3 regions of the Streptomyces sp. NPDC002795 genome follow, and region 1 is predicted to be linked to each of the others. Evidence: riboswitches for the same ligand, from Rfam matches in the RefSeq annotation. Region 1 holds a riboswitch; each other region holds the start of a gene.
What was found. A riboswitch is a leader RNA that binds a small molecule or an ion and turns the genes downstream of it on or off. The one in region 1 is predicted to bind cobalamin.

Region 2: linked by a shared signal. The riboswitch ahead of ACFYWS_RS18580 ((2Fe-2S) ferredoxin domain-containing protein) and the one ahead of ACFYWS_RS17615 (ABC transporter substrate-binding protein) in region 1 are both predicted to bind cobalamin.
Region 3: linked by a shared signal. The riboswitch ahead of ACFYWS_RS36990 (cobalamin biosynthesis protein) and the one ahead of ACFYWS_RS17615 (ABC transporter substrate-binding protein) in region 1 are both predicted to bind cobalamin.

Annotation. Positions count from the first base shown of each region.
Region 1 is NZ_JBIAQB010000005.1:335,524-342,687, forward strand. Features, by position in the region: gene ACFYWS_RS17590 (acyl-CoA dehydrogenase family protein) at 1-871, opposite strand, end outside; gene ACFYWS_RS17595 (acyl-CoA dehydrogenase family protein) at 868-1,995, opposite strand; gene ACFYWS_RS17600 (enoyl-CoA hydratase/isomerase family protein) at 2,053-2,844, opposite strand; gene ACFYWS_RS17605 (CaiB/BaiF CoA transferase family protein) at 2,873-4,135, opposite strand; gene ACFYWS_RS17610 (GntR family transcriptional regulator) at 4,387-5,058, shown strand; cobalamin riboswitch at 5,067-5,257, shown strand; gene ACFYWS_RS17615 (ABC transporter substrate-binding protein) at 5,293-6,345, shown strand; gene ACFYWS_RS17620 (FecCD family ABC transporter permease) at 6,342-7,164, shown strand, end outside.
Region 2 is NZ_JBIAQB010000005.1:535,338-542,501, forward strand. Features, by position in the region: gene ACFYWS_RS18545 (MFS transporter) at 1-645, opposite strand, end outside; gene ACFYWS_RS18550 (RpiB/LacA/LacB family sugar-phosphate isomerase) at 771-1,235, opposite strand; gene ACFYWS_RS18555 (LacI family DNA-binding transcriptional regulator) at 1,286-2,281, opposite strand; gene ACFYWS_RS18560 (haloacid dehalogenase type II) at 2,420-3,187, shown strand; gene ACFYWS_RS18565 (hypothetical protein) at 3,279-3,572, shown strand; gene ACFYWS_RS18570 (hypothetical protein) at 3,814-4,062, opposite strand; gene ACFYWS_RS18575 ((2Fe-2S)-binding protein) at 4,096-4,770, opposite strand; gene ACFYWS_RS18580 ((2Fe-2S) ferredoxin domain-containing protein) at 4,767-5,153, opposite strand; cobalamin riboswitch at 5,215-5,337, opposite strand; gene ACFYWS_RS18585 (PepSY-associated TM helix domain-containing protein) at 5,590-7,062, opposite strand.
Region 3 is NZ_JBIAQB010000017.1:60,730-67,893, reverse strand. Features, by position in the region: gene ACFYWS_RS37000 (putative cobaltochelatase) at 1-1,237, opposite strand, end outside; gene ACFYWS_RS36995 (cobyric acid synthase) at 1,323-2,840, opposite strand; gene ACFYWS_RS36990 (cobalamin biosynthesis protein) at 2,837-3,799, opposite strand; cobalamin riboswitch at 3,837-3,981, opposite strand; gene ACFYWS_RS36985 (hypothetical protein) at 4,059-4,280, opposite strand; gene ACFYWS_RS36980 (anion permease) at 4,303-5,577, opposite strand; gene ACFYWS_RS36975 (lysozyme) at 5,782-6,531, opposite strand; gene ACFYWS_RS36970 (class II aldolase/adducin family protein) at 6,723-7,164, shown strand, end outside.

The sequences.
Region 1 (7,164 bases):
CTGCGGCGGTCAGCTGGTGGGCATCCTTTTGAGCGCTCGCGTCCGCGCGGTGGATGTCGCGGGCGTGGTTCAACGCGGCTTCGGCCTGCAAGAGGTGGACGCGCATGGTGGCGAGGTGGGCGGCGACGGCCGGGATCTTCAGGAGCGGTGCGCCGAACTGCTGGCGCCGGGTCACGTGCCCCGCGGTCAGCTCGTAGGCGCCCTCGGCCGCGCCGAGCAGGGCGGCCGAGCGGAGTACGGCGAGGCGGGCGCGGATGTGTGCGGGGGACGGTGCGCCGGGCGGCAGCGTGTTCACCGGTGCGGCGGTGAGGTCGATGGCTTCGTAGGGGGTGCCGCACAGGGCGGGTCGGGGCGGGTGGCGGGTGACGCCGGGGCCCGTGAGGTCGACGGTCCACGGGCCCGCTGCGGATGTTCCTACGATCTCGGCCGCCGGGACCAGCAGCAGGGTGTGCGCTCCGGACGCCCAGGGGACGGCGGGCAGTTGGGCGGTGAGTGTGCCGTCGGCGGCCGGCTCCGTGATGTCTGCGGGGAGGAGGGCGAGTGTGGTCGCCCCCGTGGGGAGGGGGGCGCCGGAAGCCAGGCACCAGTCGGATGTGGCGGACTCGGCGACCGGGGTGGTGACGGTGTGCCGGGCGAGCGCGTGGGTCAGGGCGAGGAGGTCGTCGAAGGTGCCGCCCGACCCGCCTGCCGACTCGGGAACGTCCAGGCGTGTCATGCCCAGTTCGGCGAGTCGCTCCCACAGCGCGAACCCTGACGCGTCTTCCGTGGCGGCCGCGTCCGCCGCGAGTCCGCGTACGACCTCGCGGAGTTCGTCGGCGTACTCGCTGGTGATGGTGGGCTCGCGGCGCCGGGCCTGGCTGGGGGTGGTCATGCGCGGGTCTCCTCGCGGGCGATCAGGGACAGCAGGACGTCGGAGGCGCCGCCGCGCAGGCCGAACGCCGGGGCGGCGAGCAGCGCCTGGCCGAAGTGACTGTCGGCGGTGGGCGGCAGGCCCCCGGATGCCTCGCGGAACGCCTCGACGACGTCGTTCTCGAAGGCGTTGCCCAGGTACTTCAGGGCGGCGGCCTCTCGGACCGGGGTCTCCCCGCGGTCCATGGCGGAGGCCACGTCCCAGCAGAGGCGGCGCAGCACGGTGAGCCGGGCGGTGAGGGAGCCGACCGAGGCCGCGATAATGTCCGGGACGGCCGCCCCGGATTGCCCGTCGCGGGTGGCCTCGGCGAGCAGGGCGACGAGAAGGGGATAGCTGGACAGAACGCGTTCGGCGCCGCCGCGTTCGAAGGAGAGCTGCCCGACGACCTGGCGCCAGCCCTCCCCCTCGGTGCCGATGAGGCGGCCTTCCGGGACGAACACGTCCTCGAACCGCACCTCGTTGAAGTGGTGTTCGCCCGCCAGGTCGGGGATGGCGCCCGTGCTCACCCCGTCGGCGTCCATGTCGACGACGAACTCGCTCAGCCCCTGGTGCTTGCGTTCGACGTCCTCCCGCGCGGTGGTGCGGGCCAGTACGTAGGCGTGGGTGGCGTGGTGGGCGTGGCTGGTCCAGATCTTGTGGCCGCTGAGCCGCCAGCCGCCCGCGACGCGGCGTGCGGTGGTGCGGACCGAGGCCAGGTCGGAGCCGGCCTCGGGTTCGCTCATGCCGAGGCAGAAGACGGCGTCGGTGGCGGCGATCCGCGGCAGGATCTCCTCCTTGAGCGCGGTGCTGCCGTGCCGCAGGATGGCGGGTCCGATCTGCCGGTCCCCGATCCAGTGCGCGGCGACGGGGGCGCCCGCGCGCAGCAGTTCCTCGGTGACGGCGAGCCGGTCGACGTTGCGCAGGGCGTGGCCGCCGTACTCCTGCGGCCAGGTCATGGCGGTCATCCCGCGGCCGGCCAGTTCGCGGCTGAAGTCGCGGTCGAAGGAGCGGAGCCAGGCGTCGCTGCGGGGTGTGTAGCGGCCGGCCTCCCGCCACTCGGCGGCCAGGGCGCGGGCGGCGGCCCGAGCGGTGTCGGTCGGGGACATACGGGAGGTGCCTCCTGAAGCTGAAGGTCCGGTGGTGGGGAGGGGCGTGGGCGGCCGTCAGGAGCCCGTGTACGTACCGGTGCGCTTCTCGCGGAACGCGTCGTAGGCCTCGCGGGAGTCGTCCATCGATGTCACCACGGCCATGTGGGAGGAGATCAGGTCGAGCGCGGTGCGCAGGTCGTGGTGGGCGCCCTGGCGCACGGCGCGCTTGATGATGGCGAGGGCCGCGGGCGGGCGGGCCACGAGGCGGGCGGCGAACGCGTACACCTCGTCGAGGAGGTCCGCGTCGTCGAAGACGTCCTCGACGATGCCGAGCCGCTTGGCCTCGGCCGCGTCGACGAAGTCGCCGGTCCACAGCAGGCGCAGCGCTGCCGCCTGGCCGACGACGCGGGGCAGCAGCCAGCAGCCGCCGTCACCGGGGACCAGGCCGACCTTGATGTAGCCCTCGCAGAAGCGGGCGGAGCGGCCGGCGAAGCGCAGATCGCACAGCAGGGCCATGTCCATGCCCGCACCGACGGCGGGCCCGGTGACGGCCGCGAGGACCGGCTTGTCCAGGTCCTCAAGCGCCCGTGCGACCTGGTGCACCCGCTCGGTGAGCAGCCTCTTCTCCTGGATCGGGGTGCGCTGCTCGCCCTTGAAGTCGGCGAGGTCGACACCGGAGCAGAAGGCGTCGCCTGCGCCGGTGACGACGATGACGCGCACCTCGGGGTCGGCGTCGGCGCGGCGCAGGGCCTCGGCCCAGGCGTCGGCCATGTCGAGGGTGAACGCGTTCTTCCGGTGCGGGCGGTTGAGGGTGATGGTGGCGATGTGGTCGCGGGTGGAGTACAGGAGGTCTTCGTCCGCGGACATGGCGGATCCTTCCGTCGGGTGGCTGTTCTCAGGCGGCGGTCGCGGCGGTCGGCTCGCGCGCCACTCCGGTGTCGAAGAGGGCGGCGGCCTCCGTGCCGGGCAGGCCGAGCTCGGCGAGGACCTCGCGGGTGTGCTCGCCCAGGTGCGGGGCGGGGCGCAGCGGGCCCTCGTCCTCGCGCGGGGACGCGCCGGCGGCGGGTTCGGTCATCCGGACCGGTGGCCGGCCGAGCAACAGCGGCCCCTCGGTGGGGTGTTCGGTGCGCTCGAAGAAGCCGGTGGCGCTCAGGTGCGGGTCGGTGAAGAGATCGTCGAGTGTGTTGACGCGGGTCGCGGGTATGTCGCGGGCGTCGAACTCGGCCTGCCACTCGGCCGTGGTGCGCAGCAACAGCTCGGCGTTGACCATCGAGTAGAGGGTGTCGATGTGCTCGGTGCGCTCCGTGATGGTGCGAAAGCGCGGGTCGTCGGCGAGCGCGGGGCGGCCGATCGCGGTGAAGAAGGCGCGCCACTGGGCGTCGGTGTAGATCATGACGGCGAGGTGGCCGTCCTTGGTGCGGCACGGGCGTCGGTGCGGGGAGCTGGTGCGGGCGTAGCCGGTGGGGCCCGTGGGCGGGTCGAAGACGCGGCCGCCCTGCTGTTCGAGGAGGGTGAACGAGGCCATGGTCTCCAGCATCGGGACCTCGACGGCGCGGCCCCGGCCGGTGATCTGACGCCCGTGCAGCGCGGCGAGCACGGCCGCGGCCCCGTACACGCCGACCGTCTTGTCGGCCGCGGCCTGCCGCACGTACTCCGCGCCGCCGTCGCCGCCCTGGAGTGCGGCGACGCCTCCGGCGGCCTGGATGACGTCGTCGTAGGCCGGCCGGTCGGAGTCGGGGCCGCCGGCGGCGAAGCCGCGGAACGCGCAGTGGACGAGGCGCGGGTTGCGGGCCAGGGCGGACTCGGCCGTGAGCCCGAGGCGGCGGGCGGCCGCGGGGCGGAGGTTGTGCACGAGCACGTCGGCCGAGTCCACGAGGGCGGCGAGGACGGGCGCCGCGCCGGGCGCCTTGAGGTCGAGGGCGGCGCTGCGCTTTCCGCGGTTGGTGTTGAGGAAGGCGGGGCCCATGCCATTGCCCCGGGTGTCGCCGATGTAGCGGACGACGTCGCCTGCGGGCGGCTCGATCTTGATGACGTCCGCGCCCCACTGGGCGAGCAGCAGGGTGCAGTACGGGCCCATCAGTGTCGAGGTGATGTCGACGACGCGGACGCCGTCGAGCGGCCGGCCCGCGGGAGATCCACCGCCGCTCTCCGCCGCCACTGCGGCTTCGGAATTGTCTACCGATTCTGCCGGTTCCTTCGGCGCCATCGCCGAGTCCTCCTCTGAAATCGGCCGCTGATGGCGTGCATTGAAGCCATCAACAGGTTTCATTTCGGGGCGTTCACCACTGAACGGGACATCCATCCGAGCAAGATTGGATGCAATCTGACTCACGGTGCGGCATCATGTCAATGCCCCAGTCGGCACAGGGGAGTTAGAGTCGACAACCCTCGGAGGGAAGGCAGGCAACAGTGACGGCTCAGGCGGGGGCGGAACGTCTGGACGCGGTGTCCGGTGCGGTGGCCCAGGTGGTGGAGGAGTTGCGGGCGATGCTGTTCGCGCGCGATCTGACGCCGGGCAGCCCGGTACGGCAGGAGGCGCTGGCCGCGCGACTCGGGGTGAGCCGGGCACCGGTCCGCGAGGCGCTGCGGGTGCTGGCCAGCGAAGGCGTCCTCGATCACGTCCGCAACGTCGGATACCGCGTGAAGGTACTGACCGCAGCCGAGTTCGAGCAGACCTATTTGATGCGGCGGGTCCTGGAGGCAGAGGTACTGCGTCGACTGCCGCCCTTCTCGGCCTCCGCCCTGGAGCGACTCTCCGCCGTGAACGAGCGGATCGCGGAGGCGTCGGCCCGCGGCGACCTCACCGCCATGGCCCGCCTCAACTCGGACTTCCACTTCCGCATGTTCACCGCGTCGGGCCTGGACCTCGTCGTCGCCGAGCTGCGCCGCGTCTGGCAGCTGAGCGACGGCTACCGGGCCTACCTCCTGCACGACCCGACGTCGCAGAAGCGGATCGTCGACGAGCACGCGGAGATGGTCGAGGCGCTCCGCGTGCGGGACCACGAACGGCTCGTCTCCCTCATGGACCACCACCGGGACGGAACGCGCCCCCAACTGGAAGCGGTCTTCACACCCGCGTGATAGCTTCGCTGAGCCAGTCGTACCTTTGTGTGTTTTTCTACGCACACGGGTCAGGGAATCCGGTGTGAACCCGGAACTGACGCGCAGCGGTGAGGGTGACGGGCGGAGCCACTGCCACTGGGCCGGCACATCGGTCTGGGAAGGCGCTCCGCGCGGACGACCCCGAGTCCGAAGACCTGCTGGCGGCCTCCAGTGCCGCGTGGCGTGGGGGCGGACCGTAGGCCGGCTCCGCGTATGAGCCCTGGACGCGAAGGAACTTCCGTGCTGTTCGCACGTCAACTCCGCCGATGCGCACCGCTGTTGGCGCTCACCCTACTGCTCACCGGGTGCGGCACGACCGCCGCCACCGAGGACGGTGCCGCCGGTGGCGGCGGTGTCACGCTCGACAACTGCGGCAAGAAGGTGCGGGTCGAGCACACCCCACGCCGGGCCGTCGCCCTCGACCAGGGCTCCGCCGAGATCATGCTCTCGCTCGGCCTGGAGGACCGGATGGCCGGCACCGGCACCTGGACCGACCCGGTCCCCGAGGAGCTGGCGAAGGCCAACGCGAAGGTGCCGCGCCTGGCCGACCGCTACCCGTCGTTCGAGAAGGTCCTCGGCACCGAACCGGATTTCGCCGCCGCCTCCTTCACGTACACCCTCGGCAAGGGCGGTGTGGCGCCGCGCGCGGAGTTCGAGAAGCTCGGCGTGCCCACGTACCTCTCCCCCAGCGACTGCACGGGCAAGGACAACGGCGACGGGGACGGCGTGCGGACCAAGACCCTGGGGCTCGACGTCGTGTACGGCGAGATCCGCGATCTGGCGCGCGTCTTCGACGTGGAGGAGCGCGGCGAGAAGCTGATCGACAGGCTCAAGTCCCGGGTGCGCACGGCTACTTCGGGGGTCGACGCGCATGGCGTGGACGTCCTGTACTGGTTCGCCAACTCCGACTCGCCCTACATGGCGGGCTGTTGCGGCGCCCCCGGCGTCATCACCAAGGAACTCGGGGCGCGCAATGTCTTCGACGACACGCGCGCGGAGTGGCCGCAGGTCAACTGGGAGACCGTCGCCGACCGCGATCCAGATGTGCTGGTCATCGGCGATCTGACGCGCCGCTCGCAGTCCGCGGAGTCGGCCGCGCAGAAGATCAGGTTCCTTGAGTCCAACCCCGTCACCAAGCACATGACCGCCGTGAAGAAGAAGCGGTACGTGCGCCTGAGCGGGCAGGCCATGAACCCGACCATCCGGACGGTCGAGGGCGTGGAGCGGGTGGCCGCGGGGCTGCGCGAGTTCGGGCTCTCGCGGTGACGGCCCGCACGGTCGCGGCTCACGCGGTACCGGCGGCCTTGCCGCGGGCCTCGCCCCGGTTCTCCGTTCGCGCCACGCTCGCCTGGGCGGTCGCCATCGCCGTGCTGTGCGCCTCCGTGGCCTTCGCCATCACCCTCGGTCCCGCGCAGATCCGGGTCGGCGACGTCTGGGCCGCGGTCGGTGACCGGATGGGCCTCGCGACCTCGGATCTCTCGCCGATCCGGGACGGCATCGTATGGAATCTGCGGCTGCCGCGGACGCTGCTCGCGGCGGTGTGCGGGGCGGGGCTCGCGGTGTGCGGCACGGTGCTTCAGGCGCTGCTGCGCAATCCGCTCGCCGACCCGTTCGTGCTCGGTGTCTCGTCGGGGGCGTCGACCGGGGCCGTGCTCGTGGTCGTGCTCGGGCTCGGCGGGGGCGCCGTCTCGGTGTCGGGCGGCGCGTTCGTCGGCGCCGTCTGCTCCTTCGCCCTGGTGCTGGTGCTCAGTCACACGCTGGGCGGCAGCACGGACCGGGTGGTGCTGTGCGGGGTCGCGGCGATGCAGCTGTTCTCGGCGCTGACCTCGTTCGTCGTGCTGACCTCGGCGGACGCGGAGACCACACGCGGTGTGCTGTTCTGGCTGCTCGGCTCGCTCAGCGGGGTCGGCTGGACCGAGGTGTGGCTGTGCCTGGCCGTGCTCGCCGTCACGCTCGTGGTGTGCCTGGCGTACGGGCGCACCCTGGACGCGTTCGCCTTCGGCGCGGAGGCGGCGGCCACGCTCGGTGTCCGGGTGGCCCGCACCCGGATCGTGCTGCTGTGTGTGACGGCGCTGCTGACGGCGG
Region 2 (7,164 bases), 200 kb from region 1:
GGATTCCGAGAGCCGCGAGCGCACGATCAGCGCGGCGATCACGAGGACGGCGCTCACCAGGAACGGGGTCCGCCACTGCCAACTGCCCTCCAGCGTGGCACTCCAGGCGAACACACCACTGGCCAGGGCGATGCCAAGTGGGTTGCCCGACTGGGGTATCGCGGCGAACATGCCGCGCCGGTGCCAGGGCGCGTGTTCGTACGCCATGGTGATCGCCCCGCCCCATTCGGCGCCGAAGGCGAGGCCCTGGACCATGCGGATCACGGTGAGCAGGACCGGGGCGAGCACACCCACCTGTTCGTACGTGGGGAGCGCGCCGATGAGGAAGGTGGCCGCACCCATCACGATCATCGCGGCCACGAGGACGGGCTTGCGGCCGAACTTGTCGGCGAAGTAGCCCCCGACGGCGCCGCCGAGCGGGCGCATGACGAAGCCGACCGCGAGCGTGGCGAACGAGAGCAGGGTCCCGACGAAACGGTCGCTGTCGGGGAAGAACACGGCGCCGAAGTACAGGGCGGACGCGGTGCCGTAGGCGATGAAGTCGTAGTTCTCGACACTGGTGCCGAAGGCGGCGGCGATCGCGGTTTTGACGCGGTCCTTGGAGCCGAGCACGCTTGGCTGCCCGGCGGGGGTGCGGGTGGACATGGGGATCTCCTGCGGGTTCGGGGCACGTGCGGGTACGCCGAGGGGACGCGCGGCGCGCACTGCGCGCGGGCGTTGGGCAAAGGAGCGGGGGTGGTGCGGTGCCTGTGCGGCGGGAGGGGGACGCGTCAGGCGGTCGTGGGCGTGCTCGTCAGGTCGTCGAGGGCGTTGAGTTTCGCGACGCGGCGGCGGGTGTCCGCGTCGTCGTCGAAGGTGGCGCCCAGGAACTCGCGGACGATGTCGGGCACGAGCGCGTGCGGCACGAGCCAGGCGCCCATGGCGATGGCGTTGGCGTCGTCGTGCTCGACCGACTGATGGGCGGAGTACGGCTCGTGGGCGAGTCCGCAGCGGATGCCGGGCAGCTTGTTGGCCGCCATGACGGCGCCCTGTCCGGTGCCGCACACGAGCACGGCGCGGTCGGCGGCGCCGCTGAGCACCGGCTCGCACGTGGCGCGGGTGATGTCGGGGAAGTCGACGGGTTCGCTGCTGTGGGTTCCGCAGTCCACGATGTCGTGCCCGAGCGCCTCGATGGCCTGCCGGACGGTGTCCTTGAGCGCGAAACCGGCGTGGTCCGCTCCGAGGGCGACCCTCATGTGGTGTCCTGCCTTTCGAATTTCCGTGTACGCAAGTGCCGTGCGGACACTCACTGTTGGGCTTTGGGCGCCCGGTCGACGAAGGTCGTGGGGACGCGCTGTCCGGTCGCCTCACGCCCGGCGATGAGGTCCACGACTCCGCGTACGCCGAGCCGTCCGATCTCCGCCGCGTCCTGGCGGACCGCGCTGATGGGCGGCGAGGCGAACTCGAACCAGTCGAGGTCGTCGACGGACACGATCTCGATCCGGGCCGCCCGTTCGACGCCGAGCCGCTCGCGCAGCGCACGCACGGCGCCCAGCGTGGTGAGACCGTTCGCGCCGAACACTGCCGTGAACGGGACGCCCCGGTCGAGCACGCGGTTCATGGCCTTGGCCGCCCCGTCGGCGAGGAAGTCACCGGCCTCCATGAGCCCTTCGTCGGTGCTGATGCCGTGCTGTTCTCGCCCTGCGAGGTAGGCGGCGCGGCGCTCGGCGCCGGTGGAGATGGTGTCAGGGCCCCCGATGAAGGCGACGTCGCGATGCCCGCGCCGTCGCAACCAGTCGAGGACCTGCCCGACGCCCTGGGCGTTGTCCGTCCCGTACATCGGCGCGTCGATGCCCTCGATGGTGCGGTTGAGGAAGACGAGCGGAAGACCGGAGGCGACCGTGGCGGCGAGCTGCGGCGACACGGTGCTCTGCGGGGCGAACAGCAGGCCGTCGATGCGCTGGGAGGCGAAGGTCTGGAGGTAGGCGTCGGCCTGGTCGGCGTCCTCGTTGGCGTTGGCCAGCAGGACGGTGTAGCCGTGCCGGCGGGCCTCCTGCTCGGCGGCGTGCGCCAGTTCGGAGAAGAACGGGTTGCGGATGTCCGAGACGAGCAGCCCCAGTACGTCGGTGCGCGCACGCCGCAGCGCACGGGCGGGGCCGTGGGCGACGTAGCCCAACTCGGCGGCCGCCGCCAGCACCCGGGCCCGCGAATCGGCCGAGGTCTGACTGCTCCCGCTGAGCACCCGCGACGCGGTCCCCAGCGCGACCCCGGCCCGCGCCGCGACGTCCTTGATCGTGGCCATCCGTTGCTCCACCTCCTTGTGGGTTCCGTCTCCCCGCGAACCTCATGGAAACGTTTCCATAGCGTGGATGACTTTAAGATCGCATACGGGCCGGTCCTCGGGCAAGGGTTCGGCGTGCGCCTACGAAGGGTCAATTCAGTGGATGGGCGAATCCAACAGGTCGAGGCCGTGCTGTTCGACACCTTCGGCACGGTCGTCGACTGGCGGTCCGGAGTCTCGGCGGCCGTCGACACCTTCGCCGCGCGTCACGGCCTGACGCTCGACGGGACGGCGTTCGCCATGCTCTGGCGGGAGCTGTACCAGCCGGCGATGGAACCCGTACGCACAGGCGAACGTGACTTCGCTCCGCTCGACGTCCTCCACGCGGAGAACCTGCGGACCGTCCTCGCCGAGCAAGGAATCGACCCCGCCGCCTTCGACGAGGTCGAGCTGACGTGGCTCAACGAGGCGTGGCACCGGCTGCCCGCGTGGGCTGATTCCGTACCCGGCCTGGAGCAACTCGCCCGCAGCGTAACGACCGGAGCACTGTCGAACGGCAACCTCGCGCTCCTGTCCCGCCTGGCGAAGCACGCGGGCCTCCCCTGGGACGTCATCGTCGCCTCCGACGTCACCCGCGCCTACAAGCCGCAACGACAGGCCTACGAGCGGGCGGCCGCCTTCCTGGGGCTGCGCCCCCACCAGGTCATGCTCGCGGCGGCCCACAACGAAGACTTGCGGGCCGCCCGGGACGCGGGCCTTCGGACCGCGTTCATCGCGCGGCCGACCGAGTACGGGCCTACGCAAACGAAGGACCTGGCCCCCGACGCGGACTGGGACCTGGTGGCGGGAGACCTGATCCAGTTGGCGAGCCTCGTGGGCGACCGGCCCTGGACCGCGGACCGTCACTTGGAGCCGTGCCCGGGGTGAACTGCGGTGGACACGGCAGCTGCACGGTGCGCGCCGAAGAGGAAGCCGCGATTCGGTGAACGTCCGCCGAGACTGTTCGTAGGATGCCGGGGTGCCCAGACCGATACCGACCAGCCGCCGCACATGGGTTGCCGCATGGGCGGTGCTGTGCGCGGCCGGCCTCGCCGCCACCTACGGGCTGAAAGCCGCCTCGGAACCCGACCCGCCACCCGAGAAGCCCGTCAGCGCCCGGTGCGCCGAGCTCATCGCGGGGATCGAGAGGCAGTTGGCCGAGAACGAGCAGGACGGCGAGAAGGGCGGAGTGGTGTCGTTCTCGCACGTGCGGAGCGCCGACGAGGACGATTGCCGCGATGCGCTCCACGACCGCTTCGGCGGTGAAGGGTGATCCGCGGCGTCTGGCTCGCCGCGTTGGTGGTGGTGGTCACTGCTGGCGTGGTCATCGCCATGGTTTCCGCATCGGAACCGGAGCCGCGGCCCACTCCGTCCCGGGTGTACTCATCCTGTCTGGCGGCGGACACCCGGTCACTGGCTCCGGGCGAGGACCCGTGCGAGGCGCCCTGATACTGAGCAACTCCATTGCCTCTGCTACGAGTTACCACCCACGCCATGGTGCCTGCCCGCCGCGATCACGGTCTCGACGGACTGCAGCGCCCCGAGATCCACGAGCGGGTCACCGTCCCGTGAAGGCTCAGCGCGCGAGCCGCGTCCGTCGTGGCCATCGCGAGGACGCGGTCGTTGGGCAGGCCCAGGTGCTCGTGGAACGTGAGGTTGTTCCTCGGCGCCGAGCGTTCCGAGGCCATGTTCGGCGGCCTGATGTTCCGCTGGACGATCTGGTCGAGCACGTCCTGGCGGACCTCGAAACCGTCGGCCGTCATCCACGTGCCGGCTCCACTGGTGCCGTGCAGCGATCACCGCACCAAGCAGCAGTCTCCGCACTTGCCGCCGCCGGGCGCGCGGTAGAAGAGGCAGCAACTGCGCCGCCGGAACGCCAGATCGGGGCCGGTGATCCGTCCCGTCCCCCGCAGTCGGCCCGTCTCCAGCAGTTCCTGCGTCACATGCCTGACGTCCGTACGCAGGTCGGGCCGGGATCTGAGCAGTTGCGCCGCCGAACCGACGAGCGCGGACGCGGAGTTGCCGGCCAGCAGGCGCGGCGCCACCTTGACGGTCAGGCCGTCCTCGACCGCCGCCAGGACGCCGTCCACCTCCGCGTGGATCGCGTCGGCGAGCGAGGCGGCCGGTCCCGACGGGCGTCGTCCCTCGGGGCGGGGCAGGCGGAGCGCCGAGCCCTCCCCGGACCATTCCACCGTGCTCATCGACGGCACGATCCCGTGTACGAGCGCGCAGGCGAGGACCGGTGACCAGAGGCGGGCCGCAAGGCCCAGGTGGGCGATGGAGGCGCCGATGCGGGGTTCGGTGGTGGCGTAGTGGTCGTTGACCGCCTGGGCCCGTGCGGAGAGCCCGGCGTCGGTGAGCCGTACGTCGGGCGGCCGCGTCGGGATCGTGTCGAGGGCGAAGAAACCGCCCAGGCGCGACGCCACGTCGCGCAGCGCCTCGGCCACCTCTTCCGGCGGCACTTCGCTCATGAGGTCTTGGCCCGGCGCGGCGCAGCGATGACGTACAGGCCCAGGATCTCGGGGCACGGCGCCACACCCGGTCCGCCGGCCCGCACCCAGTCCGCTATGTCCTCGGTGGCGTCGGAGTCGTTGACCAGGCCCAGCCAGACCGGCCGCGCTCCGGCCGCCCGCCCCGCGGACGAGGGCTGTACGACGATGACGTTGGCCTGCTCGCAGACGTCCAGGCACTCGGAGATGCGTGTCGGCGCGATCTCGCGCAACCGCGCCGTCTGCGCTCCGTGATCACCGTTGACCTTGACCGTTCCGCAACAGCAGTCGCGGCACACGACCACGCGGCAGGGAACCGCCCGATCCGTTACGGGGGCCGTCTCTTCGGCGAGCCGTTCAGGCATGCCGCATCCTCCCTCTCGCCGGGGAGTTCCGCCCCGGATCGCTTCGAGGGGGCGGCGGCGTGAGTCTCCTGGCTCTCGGGTCCGCGCTCGTCCCGGCCTTCCCACCCCCGCGGGGCAGTGGCCTTCCGGGATCCGCTCGCCGATCACAGTGGCGGTACCGCACCGGATTCGCACCGGTTTCCTCGGGCCGCCGTCGCCCGTGTTCAGGGTCATCATGTCATCCGGCCCAGGCTGGGCGGACGTTGTGGCGCGTCGCGCACGCGGCGTCCGGGAAGCGACGACACCAGAGGCCCGCCCTTTCGGGTGGGTGTGCCCGCGAGTCCGAAGAAGACCTGCCGGTTGCCCGTGCACGGACGACACGTGCGCCGACAGACTCTGAGGTCCTCGCCCCTGGTGCCGACTCCGGCACCAGGGGCGAGAAGCTCACCGGCCCGCCTCAGGCGGCCGGCGTATACGTGCGCTTCCCCCGCCTGTACGCGATCTCTCCGAGCGCGATGTCGCAGAGCATGAACGCCGCGAGCGGGATGCCGAGCAGCGGCACGAAGTAGCCGAGCAGGGCGATCGCCACCATCAACGGCACCACGACGTACGGCGGTACCTGCTGCCAGGCACCGCGTGGGACCGGGCGGCCGAAGGCGGAGCCGCGCCCGCGCTGCCACCACATGCGGTAGCCCCACACGATGAGGAACACCACCGCGAGCGCGAGAGCGGCGAGGGCGATCTGGTTGACGATGCCGAACAGGTTGCCGGTGTGCAGGTCGATGCCCCAGCGGGACAGCTTGGCGAGCACCGGGTAGTCGGCGAACCGCACCACGTCCGTGACCTCGCCGCTCGCCGGGTCGACGGCCACGGCGTCCTGCTTCTCCGGCCAGCTTCGCTGGATCTGCTGGACGACGTACGCCGAGGATGTGTCGCCGGGCGGGACGATCTCCACGGGGTTCGAGAGGCCTTCGGCGCGGGCCGCCTTCAGCACCGCGTTCAGCCCCACGTCGCTGCCACCGGCACCGCTCGCGGATCCGGATCCGCCCATGTCGTGCCCGGCGTGTTCACCACCGGAGGTGACGGCCGCGGAGACGGTCGGCGTCGTCTGGCCGAGCGCGGCACGCAGGTCAGTGATGTTCGCTCCTGCGTACGTCGACCAGGTCAGGCCCGTCGCGGACAGGAAGAAGAGCCCGAGCGCAGCCCAGACACCCACCGATCCGTGCAGCGACAGGGTGCGCCTGCGGCCGGTCGCGCCGCGGATCGCGCGACGGGAGCGGCGCCGACCGAACCAGAGAACGAGGCCGCCGCCCGCGATCACCCACATCCAGCTGGCGGCGAACTCGCTGTACAGACGGCCCACTTGACCGAGGTGGAGGTCGCGGTGGAGCTCGTCGATCCAGGTGCGCAGCGGCAGCGCGCCGGTCGATCCGTACTGTTCGAGGGCGCCGCGGACCTCTCCGTTGTACGGGTTCACGAACACCGCGAGCGTGTGGTCGGCGTCGACTCCCGCGACGCCGGAGAGCATGACTCGGGTCGTCGCCCCGGCCTCGGGCGAAGGCCGCACGGCACTGATGTCTCCTTCCGGGTGGGCCTTGCGGGCGGCGGCGACCTGATCGGCGATCGGCAGCTCGGACTTCCCCACGGGGACGTTCAGTTCATGGGCGTACACGATCTTCTCGGCCTGGAACGAGCCCGCGTAGAGCAGGCCCGTGACCGCGGCGACGAGCAGGAAGGGGGCGACGAACACCCCGGCGTAGAAGTGCAGCCGCAGCACGAGCGGGCGCAGCGACGCCCAGGCGGACCGGGCGGCGGGCGGGCCCTGACGGCTCTCTTCCGCGGAGCGCGGCTCAAAGGCGTCGGAGGCGTCGGAGGAATCGGAGGAATCGGATGTGTCTGAGGGTTCGGAGGTTTCGGAGGTGAGGGACAACGTGGTCCTCCAGTTTCGGGCAGCACGGAATCAGGGCGCGGGCCGCTCGGGCCTGGGCGCATCCGGATCCGGTGCGTTGCATGGGGACTCGGCCGCACGGCC
Region 3 (7,164 bases), on a different contig from region 1:
CGCCGCCGGACGCGGGGGCAGCGGCGGGCTCCTCGGGGGAGTCCTCCCGGCCGTCGCCGGCCGGGGCGTCCTGCGTGTCCTGCGAGTCCCGCGAGTCCTTGGTCTCCTGGGGGCCGTCGTGCGGGCCGTCCTGCGGAGGCACGCCGCCACCGGAGCCGCCGCCGTCGGGCCCACCGTCCGGATCGTCGTCGCCCTCGGGACCCTCGGACTCCTCGGGCTCCTCCTGTGGTCCGAACTCGTCCAGGGTCTCGTCGAGCTTGTCCTCGTCGAGTCCCGGCGCGTCAAAGGGGTTCCGGCGCCTGCGGTGCGGGAGCGCGAGCAGCGCGGCCTGCCGCACGTCCTCCGCGAGGACGTCGGTGCGCCCGGCCCAGGCCGCGAGCGCGGTGGCGGTGCGCGCCATCACGATGTCGGCGCGCATGCCGTCCACCTCGAAGGCCGCGCACGTCGCCGCGATCTGCGTCAACGCCCGGTCGCCGAGCCGCACTTGGGGCAACAGCTCACGCGCGGCGACGATCCGGGCCCGGACATCGGCCTCCTCGTCGGCCCACTCGCCCACGAAGCTCTCGGGGTCGTCGTCGTAGGCGAGCCGCCGCTTGACGACCTTCACCCGCTGCTCGGGCTCGCGCGAGGCCGCGACCTCCACGGTCAGCCCGAACCGGTCGAGCAACTGCGGCCGCAGCTCGCCCTCTTCGGGGTTCATCGTCCCTACGAGGAGGAAGCGTGCGGCATGCCGTACGGAGACGCCCTCGCGCTCCACGTACGAGGCGCCCATGGCGGCGGCGTCGAGCAGCAGGTCCACAAGGTGGTCGTGCAGCAGATTGACTTCATCCACATACAGGATTCCGCGATGCGCGTCCGCGAGCAGTCCCGGCTCGAAGGCCTTCACGCCCTCGGAGAGCGCCCGCTCGATGTCGAGCGCACCCACGAGCCGGTCCTCGGAGGCGCCGACCGGCAACTCGACCATGCGCGCGGCTCGTTGGGCACCCGGGGTGTCGGCGTGCGGCCCGTCGGGGCACTGCGGATCGGGCGCCACCGGATCGCACGAGAACCGGCATCCGGAGACGACGTCGACGCCCGGCACGAGCGCGGACAGGGCACGTACGGCGGTGGACTTGGCGGTCCCCTTCTCCCCGCGCACGAGCACACCGCCAACGGCGGGCGACACGGCATTCAACAACAGGGCAAGCCGCAGATCGTCCTGCCCGACGACGGCGGTGAACGGGTAAGGGGTGGGCATCAGCCGACAACCTCCAGTGAGTAAAACGTGTCCAGGGGCGCGGGGAACGGTGCAAAGGGGGGCGGGTGGCGGGGGCGACCTCCCATCACGGCGTCCCCGGTGCTCCCGGCGGCACGAACGGCAACCCCGCCGGCGCACCCCCCTCGATCAACCGCCAGAGCGCGTCCGTATCCGCATGCCGCTCGATCAGATCCCCGAGCCGATCGAGCTGCTCCTCCCGCAGCGCCTCGAACGACGTGTCCGGCGCCGGTACGAACCGCCGCCCCGCCGCGTCGGAGACGGCCCGCAGGAACGCCCGCCGGAAGCCGTCCGACTCCAGCGAGCCGTGCCAGTGCGTCCCCCACACGGACCCGACCCGGCACCCGTCCAGGAAGGACTCGCCGCCCAGCACTTCGGCGACGCCGTGATGGATCTCGTACCCCTCGACGTACTCGCCGAGCGCCTCGCCCACCGGCCGGGAGAGGGTCTTCTCGGCCTCGAACCGTACGCGTACGGGAAGCAGCCCGAGCCCGTCGACGACACCGGCCCGCGACTCGACCTCGTCCTCGATCGTCTCGCCGAGCAGCTGGAAGCCACCGCAGATACCGAGCACGGGCCGCCCCTCGGCGGCCCGCCGCGCGAGGGCGTCCGCGAGCCCGCGCTCACGCAGCCACTCCAGCGCCTTCACGGTGCCGCGCGTGCCCGGCACCACGACCAGGTCCGCGTCGACGAGCTCCTCGGCCCGGTCCACGAACCGCACGACGACACCGGGCTCGGCGGCCAGCGCGTCCACATCGGTGAAGTTCGACATCAGAGGGACCGCGCACACGGCGACCCGCAGCACGTCCTCGCCCACGGGCGGCGCTACGACCGACTCCCGTACGGAGCCCCGCAGGGATACCCGGAGCCCGTCCTCCTCGTCGATGCCGAGACCGTGCTGGAACGGCAGGACACCGTAAGTGTCGCGCCCGGTAAGGGACTTGAGCATGTCGAGCCCCGGCTCCAGCAGGCTCACGTCGCCGCGGAACTTGTTGACGAGGTACCCGGCGAGCAGCTCCTGGTCCTCCGGCGCGAGCAGCGCCGTGGTCCCGAAGAACGAGGCGAAGACACCGCCCCGGTCGATGTCGCCGACGACGAGCACCGGCAGCCGCGCGGCCCGCGCGAGCCCCATGTTCACGATGTCGGTGCGCCGCAGGTTGATCTCGGCGGGCGACCCGGCGCCCTCACAGATCACGGCGTCATGGGTGGCGCGCAGCTCCTCCAGGCACCCCACGACGGTGTCGAGCAGCGCCGCCTGCCGACCGCCGTGGTAGCCGCGCGCACTCAGCTCGCCCACGGGCTTGCCCATGAGGACGACCTGGCTGCTGCGGTCGCTGCCGGGCTTGAGCAGGACGGGGTTCATGAGCGCGCTCGGCTCCGCCCGCGCGGCCTGCGCCTGCATGGCCTGCGCGCGCCCGATCTCGGCGCCCTCCCTGGTCACGAACGAGTTCAGGGACATGTTCTGCCCCTTGAACGGCGCGACCTTCACGCCTTGGCGCACCAGCCACCGGCAGATCCCGGCGGTGACGACACTCTTCCCGGCGTCGGAGGTGGTTCCGGCGACGAGCAGTCCTCCGCCGGTCATCGCCGCCCCCGTGCTCGTACCAGTCGCGCACCCACACAGACTCCCAACGCCAACAGAGACACCCGCCGTGACAAGCGCACGGCCCGATCCACATCACGCACTTCGACCGCGCGCCCCGGCGCGTTCAGCACCGGCCGGTGCTCGACCAGGCCGCCGTACGCCAAGGTCCCGCCGAGCCGCACCCCGAGCGCCCCCGCGAAGGAGGACTCGACGACGCCCGCGTTCGGGCTGGGATGGCGCCGCGCGTCCGCACGCCACGCGTCCAGCGCCTGCCGGGGCCTGCCGCCCGCGAGGACCGCCAGGGCGCCGGTGAGGCGCGCTCCCGGCCAGCCCGCCACGTCGTCGAGGCGGGCCGAGGCCCAGCCGAACCGCCGGTACTTCACGGACTTGTGCCCGACCATCGCGTCGAGCGTGTTCACGGCGCGGAAGGCGACCAGGCCCGGCACCCCGCCGAGCGCGCCCCACACGAGCGCGCCCACGACGGCGTCGGAGGTGTTCTCCGCGACGGACTCGACGACGCCGCGGGCGATCCCGTCGGCGTCGAGCCCCTGCGGGTCGCGGCCGCACAGCCGGGGCAGCAGCTCCCGCGCGAGCTCCACGTCCCCGGCGTCGAGCGCGGATCCGACCGCCCGCGCCTCCCGGCCCAGCGAGGTGCCGCCGACGACGGCCCAGGTGACGGCGGCCGTCAGCGCGACGGTGGCGGCGGGGGAGCGGCGTACGGCACGGGAGGCGGCAGCGGCGAGAGCGGCGGCGCCACCGGCGCACACCGCGGTGTGCAGGGCGCCCGCGCCACGGTGGTCCCGCCACAGGCCGCGCTCGACGGCCGAGGCGGCGCGTCCGAATCCGGCGACGGGATGCCCACGGCGCGGATCGCCGAGAAGAAGGTCGGCGAAGATTCCGGCGGCGGCACCGCACGCGTACACGCGCTCGTGCCGCCAAGTGCCGCGCGGGGCGAACATGGCGGTAGGTGTCCTCACTCAGGGTGTCCACGCCCTGGTTCGAAGAGACCGGCAGCGAGAGTTCCTGGCTCACCCCGAGTGATGCAGGGGGTTCACAGTGGCGGGACCGCGCCGGATTCGCACCGGCTTCCTCAACTGCTGCCGTATATGGCGGGGGAAGTCCACCACGCTCCGAGTTGGCACGTCAACTTGCTGTTGATCACGCAAGCGGGGTGCGGGACGTCGCACGTCCCGCACCCCGCTCACCTATGACTGCCTGTCAGGCCACGATCAGATAGATCCCGTAGGCCACGGCCGCCGCGCACAGCGCGAAGCAGACATACGCCCCGGACGTCAGAGCCGCCGCCGAGCCACCGTCGCGCGCCGCCGACTCCCGCTTGGAGAGGCCCACGATGCCGAGGGTGAACAGGCCGACGAGGGCCACGGTGACCACGAGAGAGACGCCGAAGACGGAGCCGAGGGCCGCCCAGTCGATGTTCATTCCTGCCCTGCTTCCTTCTGCACTACAGCGTGGCGCCGGCGGGGCGCGCGGGGTCGCTCACCGCACCGGCCTTCGGGCGGTCGGAGATCTTCGCCTCGGACTCGGCCGATTCGACCGTGCCCGTCGGCGGCGGGGTGACCGAGGCGATCGCGGTCGTCACGACGCCCGGAGCCTCCTGGGCGGGGGCGGCGTGCGGCTCGTCCGCCGTCACGTTGGTGTGGTCGATGGAGTTGCGGCGCGACAGCTTCCAGATGATGCCGGAGCCGATCACGAGCAGCGCGGCGGTGAGACCGATGCCCCACGGGCCCTGCTTGGTCAGGAACTCGGCGCCCGCGCCCACCAGGCCCGCGGCCGGCAGCGTCAGACCCCACGCGATGAACATCCGGGAGGCGGTCGACCAGCGGACGACGCCGCCCTTGCGGCCGAGGCCCGCGCCCATCACACCGCCGGAGCAGACCTGCGTGGTGGAGAGCGAGAAGCCCAGGTGCGAGGAGGCGAGGATCGCGGTCGCCGCACTGGTCTGCGCGGCGAAGCCCTGCTGCGGCGCGAGTTCGGTGAGGCCCTTGCCCATGGTGCGGATGATGCGCCAGCCGCCCAGGTAGGTGCCGAGCGCGATGGCGACACCGGCCGAGACGATGACCCACATCGGCGGGTCGGCGTCCGGCGCGATGACCCCGCCGGTGATCAGGGCGAGGGTGATGATGCCCATCGTCTTCTGCGCGTCGTTCGTGCCGTGCGCGAGGGAGACGAGGCCCGCGGAGGCGATCTGCCCGGCGCGGTAGCCCTTGGCGGTCGCCCGCTCGTCCGTCTTCTTGCTGATGCGGTACGTGAGGCGGGTGGCCAGCATCGAGGCGATGCCGGCGACGAGCGGCGCGGCCACCGCGGGCAGCAGCACCTTGGAGACGACCGTGCCGCCGTTGACCGAGGACCAGCCCATCGACATGACCGCGGCGCCGATGAGGCCACCGAACAGGGCGTGCGAGGAGCTGGACGGCAGGCCGAGCAGCCAGGTCAGCAGATTCCAGAGGATGGCGCCCACAAGCGCCGCGAAAATGACCTCTGTTTTGAGGCCGTCCTCATTGACGATGCCGCCGGAGATCGTCTTCGCGACTTCGACGGAGAGGAATGCTCCGACGAGGTTCAGCACGGCGGACATGGCCACCGCCGTCTTCGGCTTGAGAGCGCCTGTCGAGATGGTCGTCGCCATCGCGTTGGCGGTGTCGTGGAAACCGTTGGTGAAATCAAAGACCAGCGCGGTAACGATCACGATCGCTAGGAGCAGCGTGATGTGTTCCATTTACCCAGGCTTCGGTTGGACGTCAGTGGCTCTTGGAACGTAAAGAGCCCGAGTGAACGGAAGATGAACTGGGTCGGGCGTCGCGGTGACCCGAACCGGAGGGGCCTCGCTCCGCTTGCCGCGAGGTGGCGCCGCGGGTTCCGGTTCGAGGTGCCCGCAGCCCCGGAACCAGGGGCTCCGGGGACCTTCGGCCGGGTCTTTCGGCTACCCCCTCGCGAACCGCTTGAGCTGGGTCATCGAGCCGTTGAAGAGATTCTGATCACCTGGCAGCCGGCCCTTGTCGGCGTACTGCCAGAACGTCCAGTAGGTCCAGCCCGCCGGGAGTGCGCCCGCGCTCTTGTCGTACCGGGCGAGCCACAACGCGTGGTTGCCGGCGAACGCCCCGCTGTTGCCGGTGCACTGCTTCCACCATCGCGCGTTGGTGTAGATGACCGGACGGCGCCCTGTCTTGCGTACGACCTCGTTGCTGAAGGACTTGATCCAGGACACCAGCGTCGACTTCCGCAGCCCGTAGCAGGGGTGCTTGCCCTTGCCGTACGGGTTGTACTCGATGTCGAGCGCGGGCGGCAGCGTCCAGCCGTCGCGCCGCCAGGCCCCGCCGTTGCGCACGAAGTACGAGGCCTGCGCCTTGCCGGAGGACTTCTGCGGCAGCGCGAAGTGGTAGGCGCCGCGGATGATGCCCGCGTTCCGGGCGCCCTTGTACTGCCGGGAGAAGTAGGGGTTGCGGTAGTTCGTCGACTCGGTCGCCTTGACGTAGGCGAACCGGGCGCCCTTGTTCTTCGCGCTCTGCCAGTTCACGTTCTTCTGGTGCGACGAGACGTCGTTCCCGCGCGGCTTGCCCGCGCCCTGTGCCGGCAGCTCCGTGAGCAGGGTGCCGCCGATGGTCAGTGCGGCGACGGACGTGAGTGCGGCGGCGCGGCGGCGGCGCGGGGACGCGGTGAGACTGAGAGCCATGAATACCCCCCGAAAGTGACGACGTGCATGACAAATCCCCAGGGAACTCCCAGAGAGTAGCGAGAGATCATTAATTACCCGGCCAAGGTCAGCCAAATAACATCAGAGAGTGATCAATCCCCATATGGGGCATTCCGGAAGATCGGACTCCGTACGGATCCGCCCCGGCCACGCTCCGGGCGGCTGGCAGGATGCGCGCCATGACACAGCTTCAGGAACTCGACGAGGCTTGGCAGGAACTGGTGCTGACGGCCCGTCGGACGGTGACCGACGGCCTGGTCGTCGGGACCTCGGGCAACGTCTCGGTACGAGTGGGCGGGGCGGACGGCGACACGGTCCTCGTCACACCGACCGGCGTCCCGTACGAGGACCTCGGCCCGGACGATCTCGTCGCCGTCGGCCTCGACGGCGAACGGCGGGCCGGCGCCCTGAAGCCGACCAGCGAACTCCCCATGCACCTCGCGGTCTACCGGCACACCGACGCCCGCGCCGTCGTGCACACCCACGCCGTGCACGCCACCGCGGTCTCCACGCTCGTGCCCGAACTCCCACCCGTGCACTACATGACCGCGACGCTCGGCGGCCCCGTCCGGGTCGCCCCCTACGCCACGTACGGAACCCAGGAGTTGGCCG